DNA from 2 places in the Pseudomonas sp. P108 genome. Region 2 is predicted to be linked to the other one. Evidence: predicted binding sites of a transcription regulator. Region 2 holds the regulator's gene; the other holds the start of a gene.
The links. The regulator sigma-54, encoded in region 2, starts transcription at its own class of promoters, with help from an activator protein. The targets are predictions, from matches to a motif close to ANTGGCATNNANNTTGCTNT.
Positions count from the first base shown of each region.

Region 1 (3,948 bases), 1.0 Mb from region 2:
ATGGCAATAATCTGCTCCGCCACCTGAATCAGCTTCTGCTGCCGGCTCATCGCTTGGCGCCGCATCAAGGTGTAAGCCTCTTCCTCATTGCAGTCCTTCATCTTCATCAGCAACCCTTTGGCCAGCTCAATACGCTTGCGCTCAGCCAATTGCAGGTCACGCGCCTGAAGCTGCGCGCGCAAGGCCTGATCACTCTCGAATCGTGCCATCGCCACATCGAGAATCGGCTGCAAACGCTGTGCGTGAATGCCTTCGACGATGTAGGCACTGACCCCGGATTTGATCGCCTGGCGCATCACTCCGGGGTCATGCTCGTCGGTAAACATCACGATTGGCCGTGGTTGGTCGCGGCTGACCAGTACCACTTGTTCCATGACATCGCGGCTCGGTGACTCGGTATCGATCAGGATTACGTCCGGACGCACCGTTTCGACGCGCGCGGGCAGGTCGATGGTCAGGCCGGACTCATCAATCACCTCGAAACCGGCTTCGGTCAATGCGGCTTTCAGGCGCCCGACTTTTTTCGCGGTGTCGTTGATCAACAGAATGCGCAACATGTTCGCGGTCTCCTGTCAGCGGCGGGCGAGAAGAGGGGCGTCGTCGTTCAACGCGTGCAGCTTGAAACTGCGCGCGTAAGCGGCCGGGTCGCTGCCGTCCCAGATTTTGCCGTCGAGCAACTGGCTGCTGCGCATGTCGGTGCCCCACGCGGCAACACCGACCTCAGTAGCGGCGTCGCGATACAGATCGAGTTGCTGAACCTGACGGGCGACAGCGAGGTAATCCGGGTCTTCGCGCAGCAAGCCCCAGCGGCGGAACTGGGTCATGAACCACATACCGTCCGACAGATAAGGCAGATTCACTTCGCCGTTACCGTGAAAGCGCAGCGCGTGCGGATCCTGCCAGCGATTGCCGAGGCCATCGGCATAATCACCGAGAAAACGCGGCTCGATGCACGAAAGCGGCGCGTCCAGATACTCCGGCGCGCTGAGCAATTGCGCGGTGCTGCGACGGTTCTCCGGGCTTTCCTCAATGAAACGGCTGGCCTCAAGAATCGCCATCACCAACGCCCGCGCGGTGTTCGGGTATTGCTCGACAAAATCGCGGGTGCAACCAAGGACTTTTTCCGGGTGATCGGGCCAGATGGTCTGGCTGGTGGCCAAGGTAAACCCGAGATTCTGCTGCACCGCGCTAGCAGCCCAAGGCTCGCCGACGCAAAAGCCGTCGATGCGCCCGGCTTGCAGATGCGCAACCATTTGCGGCGGCGGCACCACCACACTGTCGACATCCTGCAACGGATGAATGCCCTGACTCGCCAGCCAGTAATACAGCCACATCGCATGAGTGCCAGTGGGAAAAGTCTGGGCGAAGGTGAGTTTTGCGCGGCTTTGGTGCACGTGCCGATCCAGCGCTTCAGGACTGCTCACGCCGAGGTTCTGCAGGCCGTGCGACAGGTTGAGACTTTGGCCGTTCTGGTTCAGCCCCATCAGCACCGCCATGTCAGTCGGGGCGACACCGCCGATGCCCAAGTGAACGGCGTAGATCAGACCATACAGACTGTGGGCGGCATCCAGTTCGCCGCTGACCAGATTGTCGCGCAGATTCGCCCAAGAGGCCTGGCGCTTCAGGTTCAGCGTTAGTCCATAAGGCTGGGCAAAGCCCTGTGTAGCAGCAACGACAACCGATGCGCAGTCGCTCAACGCCATGAAACCGAGGTTGATTGCACTTTTTTCCGGGGCATCGCTGCCGTTGACCCAGGCCAGTGGCCCTACCGAAGGTTCATTCATACACCGCCACCTCGAAAAAAAGCGCCGCCGCGGACTTTGCGCAGGCAAAACCCGGGACGACGCCATTGTCCTTGCCCGCGTGCCGTCATTGGCCTGCGCGCTGATAGTCAAGGAGGGTGCAAGGCATATGCCAGTGCCAGTGATTTGCGCGTGCGCCTCGCGCCGCAGGTCGATGCCCGGCTATAATCGCCGCCTCTTTTCGCCGCCCGAGTCATCGCCGCCCATGTACACCCTGGCCCGTCAGCTGTTGTTCAAACTTTCCCCGGAAACCTCCCACGATCTGTCGCTGGATCTGATCGGCGCGGGTGGGCGTTTGGGTCTCAACGGCTTGCTGTGCAAGGCGCCGGCGAAGAAGCCGGTGACGGTCATGGGCCTGGAGTTCCCGAACCCGGTGGGGCTGGCGGCCGGTCTGGACAAGAACGGCGCGGCCATCGATGGCTTCGCGCAACTGGGTTTCGGTTTTGTCGAAATCGGCACCGTGACCCCGCGCCCGCAGCCGGGCAACCCGAAACCACGGATATTCCGCTTGCCGGAAGCCGAGGCGATCATCAACCGCATGGGTTTCAACAACCTCGGTGTCGATAACCTGCTGGCGCGTGTGGCCGCAGCGAAATACAAAGGCGTGCTGGGCATCAACATCGGCAAGAACTTCGATACGCCGGTTGAACGCGCGGTCGACGACTACCTGATCTGCCTGGACAAGGTCTACGCCCACGCCAGCTATGTGACGGTCAACGTCAGTTCGCCGAACACCCCGGGCCTGCGCAGCCTGCAGTTCGGTGATTCGCTCAAGCAGTTGCTCGCCGATCTGGCCACGCGCCGTGCTGAACTGGCGTTGCGTCATGGCAAGCATGTGCCGTTGGCGATCAAGATCGCGCCGGACATGACCGATGAAGAAACCGCGCAGGTTGCCCAAGCGCTGATCGAAACCGGTATGGACGCGGTAATCGCGACCAACACCACCCTGAGCCGTGTTGGCGTTGAAGGCATGGAGCATGGCGACGAGGCGGGCGGTTTGTCAGGTGCGCCAGTGCGTGAGAAGAGCACCAATACCGTGAAGGTGCTGGCCGGTGAGTTGGCTGGGCGGTTGCCGATCATTGCGGCGGGTGGGATTACTGAAGGCAAGCATGCGGCCGAGAAGATTCTCGCCGGTGCGAGCCTGGTGCAGATCTATTCCGGCTTCATCTATAAAGGCCCGGCGCTGATCCGTGAATCGGTAGACGCGATCGCCGCCCTGCGCTGATCCAATTGTGGGAGCGAGCCTGCTCGCGAAGGTGCCAGTTCAGTCAATACTTCTGTGACTGACACGCCGCTTTCGCGAGCAGGCTCGCTCCCACAGGTTTCGTGTTCCAGCACAAAAAATGAGTTTTCCGGCATAAAAAAGGGCTCCTCGAAGGAGCCCCTGGGCCGGAGCCCGCCGTCCGGGAAGGACGTGCATGGTAAGTCGTTACAAATTCAGATTGTCGTGTCGGAATTAATGCCCTGTGTCAGCCGACGGCGTGAAGTTCGTTGAGTCTGTGGATTCCCGCAGTGCCGGTCATACCGTCCCAGTTGTCGCCGCGTCCTTCTCGCCAGCCGTTAATCCAGGCTTGGCGTACCGACGGTAGAGTAAATGGGCAAAGCTCACGGGATTTGCCACCAACGCCATATTGATATCCGCGCAAAAATGCTCTTTCCAACGGATCACGCTTAAGTCTTCTCATAGGGTGTTTCCCTCACTTGTTGACTGTTTTGTGTCGCGTTGACCTCAACTGAGGTCTGGCAGAAGAAACCTGCCATGGTGCGGCTCGCTGCCGGCGTGGCGAGCCAAGGTGTTGACGCCGTTGCGACGTCAACCTGTGTTCATTTCTAACCAATGAGTCACAGCGATGGAATGACCGTTTTGTCATAAGGACGTAACGAAAAGAGTGCTATAGCGATAAGTAACCGCTTATTTATTGAACGTTTATTGAGCAAACCCCGGTATGATCGGCCCCGCGCTGGATGATGGGGTTAATTCTTTAGTGAGAATGACCCACGTTTGCGCTGGGGTATAAAGCGACGAAGGGTCGCTTTAAGACTTTTTGTTGCATCACCTTTTTTATCTGTCCCGGCATCTAAGCTCTTTTAACCCGAGCAGCGGGGATGGAACGGCACACCTTCGTGCCACGCGGGCGCTCTTTTA
Region 1 is NZ_CP126691.1:2,140,125-2,144,072, forward strand. Features, by position in the region: gene QOM10_RS09470 (ANTAR domain-containing response regulator) at 1-557, opposite strand, end outside; gene QOM10_RS09475 (CmpA/NrtA family ABC transporter substrate-binding protein) at 573-1,784, opposite strand; gene QOM10_RS09480 (quinone-dependent dihydroorotate dehydrogenase) at 2,008-3,027, shown strand; gene rmf (ribosome modulation factor) at 3,272-3,487, opposite strand.
Region 1: QOM10_RS09475 (CmpA/NrtA family ABC transporter substrate-binding protein) is a predicted target of sigma-54. The motif match lies at 1,900-1,919, and genes of this name have one in related genera.

Region 2 (3,948 bases):
ATTGATCCTGCGCGCCCAGGGCCGCCTCGATGCGGCCAACGCCGCGTACCTGTGAGCCAAACCATGTTCAGCAAAAAATTTCGTAACTTCCTGCTGTTCGGCTGCATCGCTGCGATTTTCGCCGCGGTCGGCTATTGGAATATCAGCCCGGAACGCTTTCTCGACAAACCACCGGTCACCTCGGTGGAAACGCCTATCGACTGGTATGCGACCAACACGCACACCCTGCAATATCTGCCGGATGGCAAGGTGCAGTATGAAATGACGTCGGAAAAGGCCGAGCACGTAAAGGCAACCGACGTCACGCTGGTGACCAAACCCGATCTGAACATGTACCGCGGAACGGACTTCCCGTGGCACGTGACCAGTGAGCGCGGTGAAGTGAACTCAGGCGGCACCGAAGTCGAGCTGATCGATTCGGTACGCGTTGCGCGCACCGACGAAAAGAAGCGTGACATCCTGATCACTTCCACGCGCATGACCGTGTTCCCGCAGCAGGAATATGCGCAGACCGAGCAACCCGTTAGAATCGACGGCGCTGGCGGTGTATCGACTGGCGTTGGAATGAAAGCGTACCTGAAGGAAAGCAGGATACACCTGCTATCGAACGTAAGAGGACAGTATGAGGCTCGTTAAAACCCTCCCTATTTTGCTCAGTCTGGGCGCAGCACTGGGAAGCGTGAGCGCCTGGGCTCTGCCGAACGATCAGCAGCAACCTATCCGCATTCAGGCCGACGACGCCCAACTGGATGACAAGAACGGCATCGCTACCTATAAAGGTGATGTGATCATCACCCAGGGCTCGATGATCGTTAAAGGCAACACGGTCACCATGACTCGCGCGCCGAATGGCGATATCGACGTAGTGACCTCCGTGGGCAACCTGGCTTACTTCGAGCAGCTGCAAACCCAGGGCGACACCAAACCGGTTCAAGGCTACGGCGTGACGATTCAATACCACGCCCAGCAAAACCGCGTCGTGCTGATCGACAAGGCCAAGGTCGTCGACAAAGACGGCAACGTCACTCAGGGCGAGAAAATCGTCTATGACACCGTGAAGAAACTGGCCAGCGCCGGTCGCGCTACCGGCAGCAAGGTCACCGAGGCGCGTCCGCGCATCGACATGGTGATCCAGCCGAAGAAGAAAACCGACGAGAAAACCCAGTAATGGCAACTCTGAAAGCTCAGCACCTGGCCAAGGCCTATAAAAGCCGCCAGGTCGTGCGTGACGTCAGCCTGTCGATCGACAGCGGCCAGATCGTCGGCCTGCTCGGCCCGAACGGTGCCGGCAAGACCACGTGCTTCTACATGATCGTCGGCCTGGTACAGGCCGATCAGGGCCGCGTACTGATCGACGATCTGGACGTCAGCCATCAGCCAATGCACGGTCGCGCCAAGGCCGGTATCGGCTATCTGCCGCAAGAAGCGTCGATCTTCCGCAAACTGTCGGTGGCCGATAACATCATGGCCATCCTCGAGACCCGCCAGGAACTCGACAAGGCCGGCCGTCGCAAGGAGCTGGAAAGCCTGCTGCAGGAATTCCACATCAGCCACATCCGCGACAACCTCGGCATGAGCCTTTCCGGTGGTGAACGCCGCCGGGTGGAAATTGCTCGCGCACTGGCGACTGCACCGAAATTCATCCTGCTCGACGAACCGTTCGCCGGTGTCGACCCGATTTCGGTCGGCGACATCAAGCAGATCATCCACCACCTCAAGGCCAAGGGTATCGGTGTGCTGATCACCGACCACAACGTCCGTGAAACGCTGGACATCTGCGAAACCGCTTACATCGTCAACGATGGTCAACTGATCGCTGAAGGCGATGCAGAAACCATCCTGGCCAACGATCTGGTCAAGGAAGTGTATCTGGGCCACGAGTTCCGCCTGTAAGCGCAACAGTGCCCGGTGCGCCGCCGGGGCGCTGTATCGATTCAAGCAGGATTTAATCCGCTTTAATTGTTACAGCGCTCTAGGCAAACACTTCAGTTTCAGGCATATAATTTGCTTAAGTTTGGCGCCTCGGCGCCCTGTAGTGGATGGCGCATAGCGCCGGCGAATAAGGTGTTAAGCCCCTGCCATGAAACCATCGCTAGTCTTGAGAATGGGCCAGCAGCTGACGATGACACCGCAGCTGCAACAGGCCATCCGCCTGCTCCAATTGTCGACCCTGGATCTGCAACAGGAAATCCAGGAGGCGCTGGAATCCAATCCGATGCTCGAACGCCAGGAAGAAGGCGAAGACTTCGATAATTCCGACCCCATGGCTGACAACGCCGAACAGAAGCCCAACACCGAGATCCAGGAACCGTCCTATCAGGAAACCGCCCCGACGGTCGACAACCTCGAGGACGGCGAATGGAACGAGCGCATCCCCAACGAGCTTCCGGTCGATACCGCCTGGGAAGACGTCTACCAGACCAGCGCCAGCAGCCTGCCCAGCAACGATGATGACGAGTGGGACTTCACCACCCGCACCTCTGCCGGCGAGAGCCTGCAAAGCCATTTGCTGTGGCAACTGAATCTCGCACCTATGTCCGATACCGATCGCCTGATCGCCGTGACCCTGATCGATTGCATCAACAATCAGGGCTACCTGGACGAAACCCTCGAAGAAATTCTTGAGGCGTTCGACCCGGAGCTGGACATCGAACTGGACGAAATCGAAGCCGTCCTGCACCGCATTCAACAGTTCGAGCCGGCCGGCATCGGCGCGCGCAACCTCGGCGAATGCCTGCTGCTGCAATTGCGCCAGTTGTCGGCCAAGACACCTTGGCTGGCTGAAGCGAAACGCTTGGTCAGCGATTACATCGACCTGCTGGGCAGCCGCGACTACAGCCAGTTGATGCGCCGCATGAAGCTCAAGGAAGACGAACTGCGTCAGGTCATCGAACTGGTGCAGAGCCTTAATCCGCGCCCAGGTTCGCAGATCGAATCCACCGAAGCCGAATACGTTGTGCCTGACGTCATTGTGCGCAAGGACAATGAGCGCTGGCTGGTCGAGTTGAACCAGGAATCGGTGCCGCGCCTGCGCGTCAACGCCCAGTACGCCGGTTTCGTCCGTCGAGCCGACACCAGCGCCGACAACACCTTCATGCGCAACCAGTTGCAGGAAGCCCGCTGGTTCATCAAGAGCCTGCAGAGCCGCAACGAAACCCTGATGAAAGTTGCCACCCAGATCGTCGAGCATCAGCGCGGTTTTCTGGAGTACGGCGACGAAGCCATGAAGCCGTTGGTCCTGCATGACATCGCCGAAGCGGTCGGCATGCACGAATCGACGATTTCGCGGGTGACCACCCAGAAATTCATGCATACCCCGCGCGGTATTTATGAGCTGAAATACTTTTTCTCAAGCCACGTCAGCACTTCCGAAGGCGGCGAATGCTCGTCCACGGCGATCCGCGCGATCATCAAAAAACTGGTTGCCGCGGAAAATCAGAAAAAGCCGTTGAGTGACAGCAAGATCGCTGGTTTACTGGAGGCACAAGGCATTCAGGTGGCTCGCCGCACCGTCGCCAAGTACCGCGAATCCTTAGGGATCGCGCCTTCGAGCGAACGCAAGCGGTTGATGTAAGCCACGTTACAGCGTTCCAGTGGCAGGCTATCCAGCCTGCCGCTTTATGCACTGGCAACGAAGGAGAAGCTGTATGCAAGTCAACATCAGTGGACACCAACTGGAAGTGACCGAACCTCTGCGCGGCTACATCAATGAGAAACTTCAACGATTAGAGCGCCATTTCGACAAGATCACCAACGTGCAAGTCACGATGTGCGTCGAAAAGCTTAAGCAGAAAATCGAAGCCACCTTGCATATCCCCGGCAGTGAAGTGGTCGCCAACGCAGAACATACCGATATGTATGCCGCGATCGACGCCTTGACCGACAAGCTGGATAAACAACTCAAAAAGCATAAGGAAAAGACCCAGAGCCTGCTCCAGGGCGCGACCG
Region 2 is NZ_CP126691.1:1,096,115-1,100,062, reverse strand. Features, by position in the region: gene QOM10_RS04635 (KdsC family phosphatase) at 1-55, shown strand, start outside; gene lptC (LPS export ABC transporter periplasmic protein LptC) at 64-636, shown strand; gene lptA (lipopolysaccharide transport periplasmic protein LptA) at 623-1,168, shown strand; gene lptB (LPS export ABC transporter ATP-binding protein) at 1,168-1,893, shown strand; gene QOM10_RS04615 (RNA polymerase factor sigma-54) at 2,081-3,574, shown strand; gene hpf (ribosome hibernation-promoting factor, HPF/YfiA family) at 3,648-3,948, shown strand, end outside.